4 regions of the Clostridium sp. 'White wine YQ' genome follow, and region 2 is predicted to be linked to each of the others. Evidence: riboswitches for the same ligand, from Rfam matches in the RefSeq annotation. Region 2 holds a riboswitch; each other region holds the start of a gene.

Region 1 (4,215 bases), on a different contig from region 2:
TATATATAATACAATCAATTTATACCAAAACTTACCGGAGGTAACTAAAAATGGCTAAGTCTAAAATATTCAAAACTAATTTGAAGGTTTTAAGAGCTGAAAAAAATATAACACAAGAAAAGCTTGCAGAAGATGTAGATGTGTCTAGAGGAACAATACTAGAAATTGAACGTGGAACCTTTAATCCATCATTAAAATTAGCCTTTAAAATAGCTCAATATTTTGATAAAAGAGTTGATGATATCTTTGAATTATTACAGGAGGATGTGGAAGATGAATAAGTATTTAATAATCATAGGACTAGCAATTATTTGTATTATAGTTAACTTTGCTGTAGAGTTATTTATTAAAGAAAAAGATGAGAGAGAAACCCAAGCTTTCCTTGATTCTCTTAAACTTACATGTTTATTTACAATTTTTATTTTTGGACTTACTATAACTAATAAGTTAATTCACTCAGTCCAAACATTTGACGTAAAAGAGATAGGTTGGATTCTTATTTCAAGTTCACTTATTCTTTTATTAAGTTATCAAATAAAAACGAAAACAGATTTGAGTTTTCCTAAATTAATTAAAATAAGTAAAACAAATAAAAACAGTATTAGAGCATCATTATATATATTTTCATTTTTATTGTTGGCTTTTGTTTTCTTTGCGATTTATATAAATAGCAATTCATATGCTCTATACTTAAAAAGTATATTAGGAATTACTGCATACATTTCCTTGTCCATTGTTCTATATATTTTAGCTTTCTTAAAAAAGAATAAAATATTTTAAAATAAAAGACTTAAGGCATTTAAATACCTTAAGTCTCTATATTATTTATTCACCGAATACATTTAGAGAAAAACCAGTTTCTAAAACTTTTTTAGCATATTCTTTTGCACCAAAAAGTGATAGATCTCTATAGTTACCACATTGAATTTCATTTCTTGCTGGAATCTCATCTGCAACTAATACTTTTTTAAGTGCTGCTTCTAAAGCTGGTTTAACTTCTACAGGTTCTCTATCTCCCCAAACTATTAGATAGAATCCTGTTCTGCATCCCATTGGAGATAAATCAATTATTCCATCTAATTCTTCTCTTAAAAGACCTGCTAAAAGATGTTCTAATCCATGAATTGAAGCTGTTGGGATAGCTTCCTTATTAGGTTGTGTAAATCTTAAATCGAATTTAGTTACCTTGTCCCCTAAACTACCATCTAGAGTCTTAGCTTTTCTAATATAAGGTGCCTTTACTATTCTATGATCTAACTCAAAACTTTCTACTTTTTCCATTTTGTTTCCTCCTTTTAAATAACTGCCTTTTCATTTAATGTAGTAATTATAGTTCCTATATTTTCTGTTATTCTTCTTGCTACTAATGGATTATTCATTGTATATAAGTGTATACCCCTAACTCCTGATGATAATAGATCAACTATCTGCTCTACTGCATATGCTATTCCTGCATCTCTTAAAGCTTCAGGGTTATGCTCATATTTGTCCATCATTCTTAAGAATTTAGCTGGTAACTGCGCACCACAAAGGCTGCTAATTCTCTCGATTTGCTTTTTATTCACTACTGGCATTATTCCTGCTTCAATAGGAACATTGATTCCTTCTTTATCTGCTCTATCAAGAAAATTATAAAATATTTCATTATTAAAAAACAACTGAGAAACTAAGTGTTCAGCACCATTATCTACCTTTTGCTTAAGTCTCTCTATATCAAGCTCTAAATTCCTGCATTCTATATGCCCTTCTGGATAACAAGCAGCACTGACCCCAAAATCTCCTTGATCTTTAATGTGATTAACTAATTCATAAGCATAGGAAAATTCCCCATTATTAGTTTGACCTATTGGAATATCTCCTCTAAGTGCAAGGATATTATTAATATTATTCTTCTTCAAGTCATTTAGAATATTATTGATATCTTCTTTTGTTGATCCAATGCAGGTTAAGTGTGCAAGTGCCTCAATACCATATTTATTCTTAATTAGTGAAGATAATTGTGTAGTTTTATTATCTACTGTACTCCCACCAGCTCCGTAGGTTACTGATATAAAGTCTGGTTTTAATTCCCCAAGATTTTCTAGTGTTGTGTATATTGTTTCAAGTGAAGATGTAGTCTTTGGTGGAAAGATCTCAAAAGAATAAACTACCTTCCTACTCTCAAAAATATCCTTAATAAACATATAAATACCCCCTTAAAAAATAAAAACCTAAAGGATATTACCTTTAGGTTTATATAACGCGATTTCCCCAAATAATATCCTTATCTTCCAGTTAAACACTGCAGGAATTAGCACCCACTAAGTCAAATGATAACTTATAGGTTGCTGGGTTTCATTGGGCCAGTCCCTCCACCACTCTAGATAAGTTTGAATAAATTATACACTATCATGATAATATTGTAAATATTTTTTTATTCTTACAATACTGATATAATATACTTATTACTTAACTACAGGAAGGGTTTATATATGAGCGAAAAAAATAAACATAAAGATTCAGAAGGCACTAAAGGGTCAAAAAAGATAAACATTAAACTACTATTAAACAGCTTTGCAATAATATCAATATTAATCATAGTTTATTTAGGTGGAGTTATGAGTGAAAGCATTGCAACAGATACACCTATAGATTCTATTACAAAAACTACTTCTAAAAAATTTGATGATAAGTCTATAAAAGTCGATAAAATAATATCAACAAACGATAATATCATTGGTATTTATGAGTCCCAAAATTCAACTGGTATTATTGAATTTGATAGACATAAATTCCTTTATAATAGGTTTGTTCCTACTAAACAATATGAGTCAACTACTAAAATTAATACTAAAACTATAGGAAAATACTTTATAGTATTTGGAGATTTTTCAAATACTAATGTCAATAAAATCAAAATAACCTCAAATTCAACAACGGAAGAAGCAGAAATATCAAATGGAAAAGATTTTGCAGTATTTAACCTTCCAAGTGAAAATTCAACTGCTACCTACGTGCTGCTAGACAAAGATGGAAATATTATCTCTGAAATCAAATAACAGAAACTTATGTCTAAATATAAAGGGAATTCAGTATTTGCTGAGTTCCCTTATTTAATCTCAACTATTTTTTTCATTTTCCCTCAAGGCTTTTTCAATTCTATCCAAAGCTCTAACTAATGTATCTCTTCTACATCCAAAGTTAAGCCTTAAAAATCCTTCTTCACCAAAATCCTTTCCATCTGAAAGAATAACTTTAGCCTTTTTATATAGAAACTTATATGGATCCTTAATGCCTGTTTCTCTAAAATCTATCCAAAGCAAATACGTTCCTTCCACCGGAGTTAATTTTAATTCTGGCAATCTGCTTTTAAATTCGCACTCTAAAAATTCTAAATTTCCTTTTAGATATTCTAATAATTCTTTTCTCCAAGGCTCTCCATTTTTATATGCTTCTTTACATACAACATAGTTTAAAACTCCTGGATGCGGTAGCAATCCTTCTGATGCTCTAAGAAACTTTTTTCTTAATTCTGTGTTTGGTATAACCCCAAAGGCTATTGGTATTCCAGGAAGATTATATGTTTTTCCTGGGCTCATAAGAGTTATACCTTGAGATACTTTATCTCCAAGTGACACTAGTGGAATATGTTTTCCTTCAAATATAAGCTGACAATGTATTTCATCAGAACATAGGATTAGCTCATGCCTTTCACAAAACTCTGCTAAATCCTCTAACTCCTCTTTAGAAAAAACTCTTCCTACAGGATTATGTGGATTGCATAATATAAATAGTTTAGTATCCTCTCTTATCGATTTTTCCATTTCTTCAAAATCAAAAGTATACTTACCCTGTTCTCTCTTTAATGGAACTTCAATTACTTCCCTATTAACATTTACAGGTGCTTTTCTTATGTTAGGGTATACCGGTGTATTTATCATTACAGAGCCCTCAATCATCTGACATACTACATTTATAGTTGGCACGATGCTTGGAAGCCATACTATCCATGATTCTTTTATCTCTGTATTATATTCCCTCTTAAAATGTTCTACTATAGTTTCTACTAGCTCTTTATCAGGTTTGGTATATCCAAATATACCATGCTCAATTCTATTATTTAAGGCTTTTATTATTGTATCTGGCGATTTAAAATCCATATCTGCAACCCATAATGGAATATAGTCCTCTCCGTATTGGTCCCATTTATAGCAAGATGTATTAAATCTTTTTATA
Region 2 (4,215 bases):
ACACCCTTTTTTCTTGCAAGGTCAATTAGCTTTCCCCCATACTCTGCTATCAAATCCTTATTTGCCGTTACAACATTTCGCCCTAAGCTTAAAGCCCTTTTCACAAAGTCATATGCTGGATTTATTCCACCCATCACCTCAACAACTATGTCTGTATCTTTGCTAAAAAATTCTTCTATATCCGTTGTTAGTATTTCACTAAATTTTTTATTTTTATGCTTTTCAAAACTTCTCACTAAAATAGACACTACTTCTATATTCTCTAACTTGTCTTTATTATTTTCTAATAATTCAATTAATCCTGTTCCTACCACTCCATATCCTAATAAAGATATCCTAACCATTATAATATAGCCCCTCCGTACAATTACTTGTCTACAATATTAAATTTTATAGTAATTATAGTAAATTTAATGCCTGCTCAAAATCTCTTATTAAATCCTCTGTATCTTCAATACCAACAGAGATTCTCAAAAGATCTGGACTTACTCCACTTGCCTTTTGCTCCTCCTCTGAAAGCTGAGCATGAGTTGTACTTGCTGGGTGTAAAATATAAGTTCTTGCATCACCTAAATTAACAACTAGGGTCGCAATTTCTAAGTTTTTAATAAGCTTCTTCCCTTCTTCTACCCCTCCTTTAATACCAAACGTAAGTACTCCACTTGCTCCACCCTTAAGGTATTTTTGAGCTCTTTCATATTGAGAATTTCCTTCTAAGTATGGATAGTTAACCCAAGAAACCTTTGGATGCTGAGATAGAAATTCAGCTAACTTTAATGCATTTAACGAATGTCTTTCCATTCTTAAGTGTAAAGTCTCTAGTCCTAAATTAGTTAAAAATGCATTAAATGGACTAGGTGCCGCCCCTAAATCTCTTAATAAAGTTACTCTTGCCTTAACTGCATATGCAGCTTTTCCAAAAGCCTCAATATATTTTATACCATGATAACTTGAATCAGGCTCTGTGAATTCCGGAAACTTTCCATTTGCCCAATCAAAATTTCCTCCATCTACAATTATTCCCCCAACTGCAACAGCGTGCCCGTCTGAATATTTAGTTGTAGAGTGAACAACTATATTAGCTCCAAACTCAAATGGATTGCACAAATATGGAGATGGTACTGTATTATCTACAATTAATGGCACCCCAATTTTTTTTGCTACCCTAGAAAACTTATCTAAATCTAATATATTCAAGCCTGGATTCCCTATTATTTCTCCATATATAGCTTTTGTATTTTCTTTAGCTAAGGCTAGTATTTCCTCTTCACTTGCTTCAGGATCTACAAATGTTACATCAATACCAAATTTTCTTAAGTTAATATTGAATAAATTAAATGTTCCCCCATAAAGAGCAGATGTTGATATAATATGATCCCCTGCTTTAGCTATATTGGCTATTGCATAAAATATAGCTGCTTGACCTGAGGAGGTTGCTACAGCTGCAACGCCTCCTTGCAGTGCTGCATACTTTTCTTCGTAGGCAGCTATAGTTGGATTACTTATTCTTGTATAAAGATGTCCTTCTGCTTCTAATCCAAATAATTTTGCAACATGATCTGGATCTCCTTGTTGGTAACTAGTACTTTGAAATATTGGTAAAACCCTTGGTTCACCTGGATTTGGCTTATACCCTCCTTGTACTGCGATTGTTCCCAAGCTAAAATTTTTACTCATTAAAAAAAGCCCCCTTTTTATTATAAGGTGGCCTCTTACCAAACATAAACAGCTATCATCATTACTGCTGCTTATCTTATAGTAAAAAAAGCTATTTCTACTATAAGATAAGTAGAAATAGCTAATAAAGCATAATTATATACGCAAAATTACTCTTTCTCTTATCTATCAGGATAACCAGAATTTAACTAAGAAAATTTCTGTACCTGCAGGATTTAGCACAATTCTAACTTAATGAATGTTAGCTGTTGCTAGGTTTCATAGGGCCAGTCCCTCCACCATTCTTGATAAAAGACCATCGATTATTTAATTAATTATATTATAATGGTAAAAAAATAAAATGCAACTATTTTTTTGAAAAATATTGCATTTCTATATTAAATATTTATAGAGTTTTACAATCAATTATTTCATTCTCTGTAATAATATAATTCACCTTAATATCAAAGCTTTCTTGTGGTAATTCTTCTAAGACTTGAAGCGAAAATGCGAGTACTACTTTAGGAATCTTTAGATCCGTTTTTTCCAAAAACTTATCATAATATCCTCCTCCATATCCTACCCTTTCTCCACTTCTTGTAAATGCTACCCCTGGCATTATTATCAAATCTAACTTTTCATTTAGTTCCTCATTAGATTCTGGTTCTAATATCCCCCAAAATCCAGGTTTTAGTTCACCTATAGATTTAATTCTAATTACCTTCATTTCTTTATTTTTGTTATCAATCTTAGGAACATAAACTCTTTTATTTTTTTCTAAAGCATCTTTGATTAAATTCATTGTTTCAACTTCGTTCCCAAAACCTACAAAAATAAAAATGCTGTTTGATAGATTATACAAATCAAAATTCATTAAAAGTTCTTTAATTTTCACATCATATATTTTTTTTATGCCTGCATCAATTAAATCTCTTTTTTTAATTATATTTTCTCTAATTAATTTTTTCTCCATAACTCAATCCTCATTTTTACGATATTACAGTTTATTAGTCCATTTCAACTATTTCTAGTATTTCTTTTTTAGATATGTTACTATTCACTTTTCTTTTAATTTTAGTTGGTTTATCTGTTAATATATATATTTCGTCTCCAAGCTCTAAACATTCATCTATGTCATGAGTTACAAAAATCACTGTCTTTTTTTCTTCATTTTGTATTGTCTTAAAATCTTTTATAAGTTTATTTTTATTCTTTACATCTATAGTTTTAAATGGCTCATCCATGATAATTATTTCTCCACCGTAAGATAGAGCTCTTGCAAGACTAACTCTTTGTTTCATTCCGCCACTTAGCTCATTAGGATAGAAATTTAAATATTTATCTATACCCATCATTGAAGTGTACTTATATATTAATTCTTTTCTCTCTTCTATTTTATACTTCTTTTTAAGAACAATTTCTATATTATCCTTAGTTTTAAGCCAAGGTATTAATCTATCTTCTTGAAAAACGAAACTTATTTCTTTTTCATCAAAACCAACTACATTTCCCTGGTAATCCTTATCTATCCCTGAAATTATATTTAACAACGTACTTTTCCCACAGCCAGAAGGTCCTAATATACATGTTATCTTCTCTTCTTGAAACTTTATAGAAATATCATCTAGGACACGTAAATCACCAAACTCTTTTATCACGTTTTCCAAATAAAAATCACTCATTAATTAAAAGTCCTCCATCTTTTAGTCATTAGTTTAATTATAGATTCTATAAATAAAACAAAAATAACTAAAATTACTATCCAACTAAAAACTCCTGCAGTATTTAACTGCATTTTTTCCATTTGAATACTTGTTCCTACTCCATAGTTAGGTTGTCCTAGCACTTCACCACCTATAACCATCTTTAAACACAATCCTATCACTGATGAAAGCACCCCAAAAACACTTTTAGCCATACTTGGAATGTAAATATATCTAATACTATCAGTTATTCCTACCTTATACACCTTTGTCATAGAAATTACGCTTTTATCTATACCAACAATCCCTTGAATAACTGCTTCATAGATAACTGGAAATACAACGATTGAAGCAAGTAAAATGGGTGCTTTTTCATTTGTAAGCCAAATTAGAGCAAGTACAATTATTGCCATAGTAGGGACAGTCTCTAAAAGTGCCATGGTAGGTTGTAACATCTCAAGTATTTTCTTATTTAAGGCTGCAATTATTCCTACTATTGAAGCAAAAATTAAAGAAATTACAAATCCCAATATACACCTTTGTAATGTTGCCATTAATGTATAAGCAAATGATTTATCACTAACTATAATCTCTAATGAATCTAGAGTTTCTCTTGGAGAAGGCAATATAATTGCATTGCTTAATATATCGCTAACAATCCACCATACTAATATTAGTAATGCAGTTCCAATTAGCATATATTTTTTATTTTTTATAATATGCATTATCATCTGGTATTTTTTCTCCTATTGTCTTTGGTGCATTTTCCATTAGCACCTTAAAATAAATATTATAATCTTTCTTTAAATCCTCTGCATCTGCAAATTTAATGTTTGCTCTTTTTAATGCTTGAGAT
Region 3 (4,215 bases), on a different contig from region 2:
TTTCAGCTATCAATCCATTATCAGTTGGATTTAATCCTGCATCTAAAGCATAGTTTGCATTTATAACAGCTGCATCTACATCATCTAATGTTCTTGGTAATTGAGCTGCATCTAATTCTTTAAACTTGAAGTTCTTTGGATTTTCTGTAACATCTTTTGATGAAATTAATTCTCCATCTTTAACTTTGATTAAGTTGTTAGCTGCTAGTAATTTCAATGCTCTTGCTCCATTTGTAGCATCATTTGGAATAGCTATAGTCGCTCCATCTTTTAAATCATTTATTGATTTAGCTTTTTTAGAATATAAGGCCATTAATTCACTATGAACTTTAGTTACTGTTGCTAACTTATATCCTTTATTCTTCATTACTTCATCTAAATATGGTTGATGCTGGAAGAAGTTTGCGTCTAATTCCTTATCATTAAGTGCTGTATTTGGTGTATTATAATCATTAAATTCAACAACTTTTAAAGTGTATCCTTGTTTTTCAACTAATGGCTTAATAGCATTCACTATTTCTGCATGTGGTTTTGGTGTAACTCCTATTGTTATAGTTTTATCATCAGCTTTTTTTCCACAAGCTGCTAAGCTTAGAGCTAACGCTCCTACTAATACTAATGATAATAATCCTCTTTTTTTCATAATAAGTCCTCCCTGTTTTTATAATTAATATATCTATTTTACCTGTTTCTTATAAATAAAATTACCTAGGCTTTGTAATACTTGAACAAATACAATTAATACCACTACTGTATAAAACATTATCTGATTATCAAATCTATTATATCCATAATTAATAGCTGCACTTCCTAGGCCTCCGCCTCCTATTGCACCTGCCATTGCAGAGTATCCTACGATGCTTATAATCGTTAAAGTGATACCTAAAATTATACTTGGCATAGCTTCTTTAAGCATTACCTTGAAAATTATTTGAGTATTACTTGCCCCAAAAGATCTTGCTGCTTCAATTACTCCTTTATCAACCTCTCTAAGTGCTGACTCAATAACCCTTGCAACAAATGGTGCTGCTGATATAGTTAATGGAACAATAGCCCCCTTAATGCCTATAGTTGTCCCAACTATTGTTCTAGTAAAAGGAACTAGAACTACCATTAAAATAATAAATGGTAAACTTCTTAATATGTTAATTATTCCGTCTAATATACTATATAAAACCTTATTAGGCTTTAATCCATCAGGTGCAGTAATTATCATTATAATTGCTGGAATAAATCCAATTATTATAGCAAATAATGTAGAAAAAAACGTCATTATAAGTGTCTCTTCAATTGCCGGCAATAATATACTTTCCCACATTTATAGCACCTCCCAGCTGATATTTTCATTCTTTAAGTATTCAACTACTTTTTCTTTATATTCACTATTTACATTTATAACTAAGCTACCTAACACATCATCTCTAAATTTTTCAAGTTTGCCCCATACTATAGAAAAGTCTATATTAAGTTCTCTTGCCATCTTAGTAATTAATGAATTCTCACTTAAATCTCTTGGGAAGAATAGTCTGATATTTACACCAACTTCCGGAAGAGTTTCCTCTTCTTCTTCTCCTAAGAATTTCTTTAAACTTAGTCCTGGTCTTAAGAATAGTTCTTCTGCATTTCCTTCTGCCCTAATTACTCCACCTTCTAGAAGCGCAACTTTTTCACATATTTCTTTAACTACTTCCATTTGGTGAGTAACTACTACTATTGTGATGCCTAATTCTTTATTAATTTTTAATAATAAAGATAGAATATCCTTTGTCATCTTAGGATCTAGTGCTGATGTTGCCTCATCACATAATAATATCTTAGGATCTAAAACCAATGCTCTTGCTATTGCAACTCTTTGTTTTTGCCCCCCGCTTAATTGAGATGGCTTACTCTTTTCTTTTTCTCTAAGCCCTACTAAATCTAATAGTTTATATACCTTTTCTTTAATATCTGCCTTACTGTATCCCCAAACTTCTAAAGGAAGTGCTACATTGTCAAATACATTTTTTGTTTGTAACAAATTGAAATTTTGAAATATCATCCCCAAATTTTTTCTAAATTCCCTAATTTCCTTAGTTGAAAGTTCTGAAACTTCTTGTCCCATAACTGTTAAACTTCCAGAGTCATAAGTTTCTAATCCATTGATGCATCTTAATAGAGTAGATTTCCCTGCCCCAGAGTGGCCTATAAGACCATAAATTTGTCCTTCTTCAATATTTAATTTAATATCTTTAAGTACTTCTGTTTCATTAAAACTTTTGCTTAAGCCTTTAATTTGAATCATTAAGCTACCTCCACATGTCCTTTGTTTATCCGGATAAATAAAAAGCGCTTGGGAATAAACCCAAGCGCTGAAAAATAGCCACTGCAATTTACTCCCTTATCTCTCAGTTAAAAAATAACTGCAGGAATTAGCACCATACACAAGTTAAATGGAACCTATGTTGGTTGCCGGGCTTCACAGGGCCAGTCCCTCCACCGCTCACGATAAGAATTCGTTAATATTAATTTGTCTGCTATTACTATAATATAAATATTAATTAAATGCAATAAGAAATGTTTAATTTTTTAGAAGTTTTTAATTTTTAAGCGAAATTTTTAAATTTTATAAATGAATACCTTTAAAATTTTAAAACTTTCATTTTTATGTTTATTATGTTTATGCTATCACTTTTGAGACAATTATAGCTATAGATATTAGTAATCCAGCAACCACAATAGCCACCGCTAAATTTCCTTTTTCTAATTCTTTATTGAAATCAGCTGGTATTATTTTGTCAAAAATAATATATCCAATCAACATAATAACTATACCAACAAGTCCGAACAAAACACTCAAACCAACATTTACTAATACGTCCATAAATAATCCCCCTTAAAATAATATAATTTAATTCTAATATAAATTCCTTCCAATTTCTAGGTTTTTTTATTATATATCTATCTATATTGAAATTTTATCCTTCAATTTATCAAAGGTTCCTTCACCAACTCTATCAATTTTTTTCAGTTCCTCGATAGATTTAAAGCCTCCATTTTTTTCTCTATATTCTATTATTTTTCCTGCCATTACTTTCCCTACACCAGGTAATGTATCTAGCTCAGCCTCAGTTGCTGTATTGATATTAATTGTTCCATCTTGAGATTTTCCAGATTGCAATGAGGATGCCAATGATCCTTGTGTGTTTTGTGCTTTATTATCAATATTTCCTATAACAATACACTCATGATTTTGAAGTTCCTTGGCTAAATTTATATTCTTTGTATCAGCTTTCTCTGTTAATCCACCAGCTTCTGCGATTAGATCTTTAATAATCGATCCTTTCTCCATTATATATACTTCCGGCTTTTTAATTTCCCCTTTAATTTCAACAACTATGTTTCCACTATTATTTGTTGTAGTCGTAGTTTTATTGTCATTTGAAGTCTCTTCTACAAACATACCTTCCACTTCTTTATCCGATAAAGGCTTTGGGATATTTATATATGTATATATTCCCGCAACTAAGGTTAGAACTATTAATAGTATTACGATTCCTATTAGTTTTTCTTTCCTTGTAATTCTCATGTTTTCCTCCTTAAATTTTAATATATAATTAATTATTGACAAAAACACCTCATTTATATAGTAATTTGACCACATTTTTGTTATACTTATTTTTATGAAATATGACATAATGGGGGATATTATGAGAAAAATTTCTTATTTTTTACTATTGATGATTTCTTTTACATTAATATTTAATAAAAATGTAAGCGCAGCTCCTTCTGTTCCTGATTTAGAAGCTGATGGTGTAGTACTAATGGATGCAACTACAGGAAAAATTCTATACAGTAAGAATAGTGAGAAATCACTTGCACCAGCTTCTACTACAAAAGTAATGACTGCTTTATTGGTTTTAAGAAATTCAAAGCTTGATGAAAAAGTTACCATAACCAAAAGTGCTACTGCAGTTGATGGAACAAGAATCGGTCTAATAGAAGGTGAAGTATTTACCGTTAAGGATTTACTATATGGAATGCTCTTACTTTCGGCTAATGATTGTGCTGAAGCACTAGCTGAACATGTCTCTGGTTCAAAAGATGCATTTGTTGAACTTATGAATAAAACAGCTAAAGAATTAGGTGCGAATAATACTACTTTTGTAAATCCTTCTGGACTTTATGAAGATGACCACAAGACAACTGCTTATGATTTATCACTTATTATGAGAGAAG
Region 4 (4,215 bases), on a different contig from region 2:
CTACTAGAGAGCAATCATGATATTGAGATGTTAAAGTATGGACCATATCCTTATGTTCTAAAAAGAAGAATTTTAAGTGAAATAGGCCATTTATCAAATGAAGATTGTGGCAAAGCTATAGTAGATTTATTTTCTAATGGAAAGCTTAAGAATTTATTTTTAGGTCACTTAAGTAATACAAATAATCACCCTGATTTAGCATATCAAACAGTAATTAATGTACTTAATGAGAACAATATTAAGGTAAATGTAGATCTTGGAGTAGCAATTGCTGAAAGGCATAGACCAAGTAATTATATAGAATTCTAAAAGGAGAGAAAACTATATGGATAACAAAATATTAGCATGTGAGGAACATATAGACGAAGCTTTAGATGAATTCATTGTAGAGAAAGAAACATTTCCAATCTTGGAGAAGGTTCAAGAAGGAGTATGTAGTTTTTGTGAAAAAGATGCAAGCTATTCCTTGGAAAAACAGGGATAACTTGCTATTACATATAAGCTTTAGTATAATTTTTCATAGGGTTTTGGTCGTAATAGTTGATTAAGTTCATAAAAGCCTTATAATAAACATAATTAAAGAAGAGGAGAAGATAAAATGAGTCTTTACAAACAATGGACCGACATGGTTGTAGAATATGTTAAAACAAGAGGAGAAGAAGCTTTTTGGGAAGAATATAGTGACATAGAAACTAGAATTTACAAAAAGTTACTAGCTAACCACAATGAAGTAGTCAAAATAAGCATAGAAGCTTTGGCTAAAGAATTTAATGCATCTAATGAGTTTGTAATGGGATTTGTGGATGGTGTTAATGATAGTTTAAAGACTCCATTTGATTTAGAAAAAGTTACTGCAGAGGAAGAATTAACTTTTGATATAGATTTTGAGAACTTATACTTTAATATGTTAGATGCTAAGGCTGAGTATTTGTATGAGTTACCACAATGGGATGGAATTTTCTCTGTTGAAAAGAGAGAAGAAATAGCTAGAAAATACAAAGATTCTAAAACAGTAAGAAACGAAAACAAAATTGGAAGAAATGATCCTTGTCCATGCGGAAGCGGAAAGAAATACAAGAAGTGCTGTGGAGCAGGAAAATAACATAAAGATAATTATAAATTAGGAATCCTTTAAAGGGATTCCTAATTTTTTTTAATTTATTATGGTGATATAATATTATTTAGGAGGGGATAGTTATGGATAGTAGTATAGCTTATGTTAAAGAGAAAAAAATTGAGAGAGTAATAGATGCACTAAATAAAAATAATATGAACGGATACCTTGTAAATTCGAAGGATGAGTTAATTGATAAAATCAAGGAACTTGTTAAAGAAGGTTCTAAAGTAGCTTGTGGTGGTTCAATGACACTTTTTGAAACAGGGGTAATAGAACACTTAAGAAGTAATAGATATGATTTTTTAGATAGATATGAAGAAGGTTTAACAGGAGAAGAAATAAAAAATATATTTAGACAATCATTTTTTAGTGATGCATATTTTGCTAGCTCTAATGCAATAACTGAAAGTGGTGAAATATATAACGTTGATGGGAATGGTAATAGAGTAGCAGCTATATTATATGGACCAGATAAGGTAATAATAGTAGCTGGAATTAATAAAATAGTTAAGGACTTAGATGAAGCAATAAAGAGAAATAGGGCAGTTTCAGCTCCGGCAAATGCAAAGAGACTTAACAAAGCAACTCCTTGTACTAGGGTTGGTTATTGCATGGATTGTAAATCACCAGATAGGATATGTAGAGAATATACAGTGATAAAAAGCCAAGGGGATAAGGATAGAATCCATGTGATTTTCTTAAATGAGGAACTTGGATATTAGAAATAAATTTAAAATATATATCTTAAGTTTCATAAAAAGGTTTGACAAAAAAACCAAAAGGTGTATATAATACTTATAAATTAAATAATAATTTTATAATCTTATCACGAGAGGTGGAGGGACTGGCCCTATGAAGCCCAGCAACCAGCGTAGGTTCCATTTAACTTATGTATTGGTGCTAATTCCTGCAGTTTTAATTAACTGGTAGATGAGAATAGATTTCTGTTGCTGTTTATCACAATGTCAGGGTTTATTCTCTGGCATTTTTTATTTTCCAAAAATATTAAGGGGGCATTATATATGTGTGGAGAGTGTGAAAAAAACGTATTAAGATTTGAAACGACAGCAGTACATGGAGATAAAGGATTTGATCCACTAACAGGGTCAATAAGTTTTCCAATTTATCAAACGGCTACCTTCAAACATGGTGGTTTAAATGAAAGTACTGGATATGATTACTCTAGACTTCAAAATCCTACGAGAGAAGAAGTAGAGAGTACGGTTGCTAAGTTAGAGGGAGCTAAATGGGGCATAGGTTTTTCTACAGGGGTAGCAGCCATAACAGCTATAATTAATTTGTTTAAGGCAGGAGATCATATTATTGTTTCAGATGATTTATATGGAGGTACCTTTAGATTATTTAGAGATATTTATGAACCTTTTGGAATTCAACATACATTTGTTGATACTACAGATCTAAATGATGTAATAAATAATATTAAAGAAAATACTAAAGCAATTTTTGTTGAAACTCCATCAAATCCTATGATGAAGGTTGCTGATATAAAAGCTATAGTTGAAATTGCAAAAGAAAAGGGAATTAAGGTAATCGTAGATAATACGTTTTTAACACCATATTTCCAAAAACCATTAAGCTTAGGTGCTGATATTGTAGTTCATAGTGGAACTAAATTTTTAGGAGGACACAATGATACATTAGCAGGATTCATAGCAACAAATGATGAGGAAATAGATGAAAAATTAAGATTTTATCATAAATCTACTGGGGCAACATTATCACCATTTGATTCATGGCTTTTATTAAGAGGTATTAAGACTCTTCATATAAGAATGGAGAAAAGCCAAGAAAATGCAATAAAAATCGCTGAATTCTTAAAGAAGCATCCAAAGGTAGAAGAGGTATTTTATGTGGGACTCCCAGAATCTAAGGGATATGAAATATCTAAAAAACAATCTACTGGCTTTGGAGCAATGATTTCATTTAAAGTTAAAGATGTGGAGGATGTAGCAAAGGTATTAAAGAAAGTAAAGGTTATAACTTTTGCTGAAAGCTTAGGGGGAGTAGAAAGCTTGATTACATATCCTCAAACTCAAACACATGCAGAGGTTCCAGATGAAATAAAAGAAAAGCTTGGGGTAACAAAAACGCTTCTTAGACTTTCTGTTGGAATTGAGAATGTTAATGATTTAATTGAAGATTTAGAATATGCATTGGGGTGATATAAATGAGATTTGGAACAAAATTAATTCATAATGGCAACGAAATAGATGAAGAAACTGGGGCATTAAGTATACCAATATATCAAGCATCAACTTATCATCAAAGAGATATCGATAACTTTGGGAAGTATGATTATTCAAGAAGTGGAAATCCTACAAGAGAAGCATTAGAAAACACTATAGCACAGCTTGAAAATGGATATAAGGGATTTGCTTTTTCATCTGGAATGGCAGCCACTTCATCAGTTTTATCAATATTTTCTGCAGGAGATCACATAGTAATTTGTGAAGATGTTTATGGGGGAACTTATAGAATAACTACTAAAGTTTTAAGCAGATTCAATATAGAATTTACTTTTGTAGATGCTTCTGATGTAGAGAATATAAGAAAAGCTATTAAAGAAAATACAAAAGCAATATTTTTAGAGACACCTTCAAATCCATTATTAAAGATAACTGACTTAAAAGGTGCTATCTCAATAGCAAAAGAAAAGGACATACTTGTTATAGTAGATAATACTTTTATGTCACCATATCTTCAAAAACCTTTAGACTTAGGAGCAGATATTGTGGTACATAGTGCAACTAAATTTATAGGTGGGCATAGTGATGTAGTTGGTGGTTTAGCAGTAGCAAAAAATAAGGACTTAGCAGATAGAATATATGCAATTCAAAATTCTTTCGGGGCGATATTAGGACCACAGGATTGCTGGTTATTACTTAGGGGAATTAAAACCCTTAAAGTAAGACTAGATGCACATCAAGAAACAGCCGGAAAACTCTCTAAGTGGTTAAGTGAAAAAGAACAAGTTGAAGAGGTTTATTATCCAGGAATAGAAGGACATCCAGGAAAAGAAATTCACTTCTCTCAAGCGTCAGGAGCTGGAGCAGTACTTTCTTTTAAGTTTAAGACTT

The links. A riboswitch is a leader RNA that binds a small molecule or an ion and turns the genes downstream of it on or off. The one in region 2 is predicted to bind S-adenosylmethionine.
Region 1: another riboswitch for S-adenosylmethionine. It lies ahead of metF (methylenetetrahydrofolate reductase [NAD(P)H]); the one in region 2 lies ahead of PTZ02_RS16375 (O-acetylhomoserine aminocarboxypropyltransferase/cysteine synthase family protein).
Region 3: another riboswitch for S-adenosylmethionine. It lies ahead of PTZ02_RS11280 (methionine ABC transporter ATP-binding protein); the one in region 2 lies ahead of PTZ02_RS16375 (O-acetylhomoserine aminocarboxypropyltransferase/cysteine synthase family protein).
Region 4: another riboswitch for S-adenosylmethionine. It lies ahead of PTZ02_RS18730 (trans-sulfuration enzyme family protein); the one in region 2 lies ahead of PTZ02_RS16375 (O-acetylhomoserine aminocarboxypropyltransferase/cysteine synthase family protein).

What each region holds. Positions count from the first base shown of each region.
Region 1 is NZ_JAQYUU010000001.1:423,917-428,131, reverse strand. It holds gene PTZ02_RS01995 (helix-turn-helix transcriptional regulator) at 51-281, shown strand; gene PTZ02_RS01990 (hypothetical protein) at 274-780, shown strand; gene PTZ02_RS01985 (S-ribosylhomocysteine lyase) at 826-1,281, opposite strand; gene metF (methylenetetrahydrofolate reductase [NAD(P)H]) at 1,296-2,183, opposite strand; SAM riboswitch class I at 2,261-2,370, opposite strand; gene PTZ02_RS01975 (hypothetical protein) at 2,472-3,038, shown strand; gene PTZ02_RS01970 (MalY/PatB family protein) at 3,099-4,215, opposite strand, start outside.
Region 2 is NZ_JAQYUU010000007.1:118,039-122,253, forward strand. It holds gene PTZ02_RS16370 (homoserine dehydrogenase) at 1-344, opposite strand, end outside; gene PTZ02_RS16375 (O-acetylhomoserine aminocarboxypropyltransferase/cysteine synthase family protein) at 400-1,677, opposite strand; SAM riboswitch class I at 1,836-1,971, opposite strand; gene PTZ02_RS16380 (5-formyltetrahydrofolate cyclo-ligase) at 2,063-2,629, opposite strand; gene PTZ02_RS16385 (ABC transporter ATP-binding protein) at 2,664-3,338, opposite strand; gene PTZ02_RS16390 (ABC transporter permease) at 3,338-4,090, opposite strand; gene PTZ02_RS16395 (ABC transporter substrate-binding protein) at 4,065-4,215, opposite strand, start outside.
Region 3 is NZ_JAQYUU010000001.1:2,267,966-2,272,180, forward strand. It holds gene PTZ02_RS11270 (MetQ/NlpA family ABC transporter substrate-binding protein) at 1-643, opposite strand, end outside; gene PTZ02_RS11275 (methionine ABC transporter permease) at 677-1,318, opposite strand; gene PTZ02_RS11280 (methionine ABC transporter ATP-binding protein) at 1,319-2,281, opposite strand; SAM riboswitch class I at 2,375-2,491, opposite strand; gene PTZ02_RS11285 (DUF350 domain-containing protein) at 2,657-2,860, opposite strand; gene PTZ02_RS11290 (helix-hairpin-helix domain-containing protein) at 2,942-3,565, opposite strand; gene PTZ02_RS11295 (D-alanyl-D-alanine carboxypeptidase family protein) at 3,687-4,215, shown strand, end outside.
Region 4 is NZ_JAQYUU010000011.1:53,252-57,466, forward strand. It holds gene PTZ02_RS18710 (MBL fold metallo-hydrolase) at 1-309, shown strand, start outside; gene PTZ02_RS18715 (CxxH/CxxC protein) at 326-484, shown strand; gene PTZ02_RS18720 (SEC-C metal-binding domain-containing protein) at 599-1,102, shown strand; gene PTZ02_RS18725 (lactate utilization protein) at 1,198-1,839, shown strand; SAM riboswitch class I at 1,938-2,054, shown strand; gene PTZ02_RS18730 (trans-sulfuration enzyme family protein) at 2,140-3,300, shown strand; gene PTZ02_RS18735 (trans-sulfuration enzyme family protein) at 3,306-4,215, shown strand, end outside.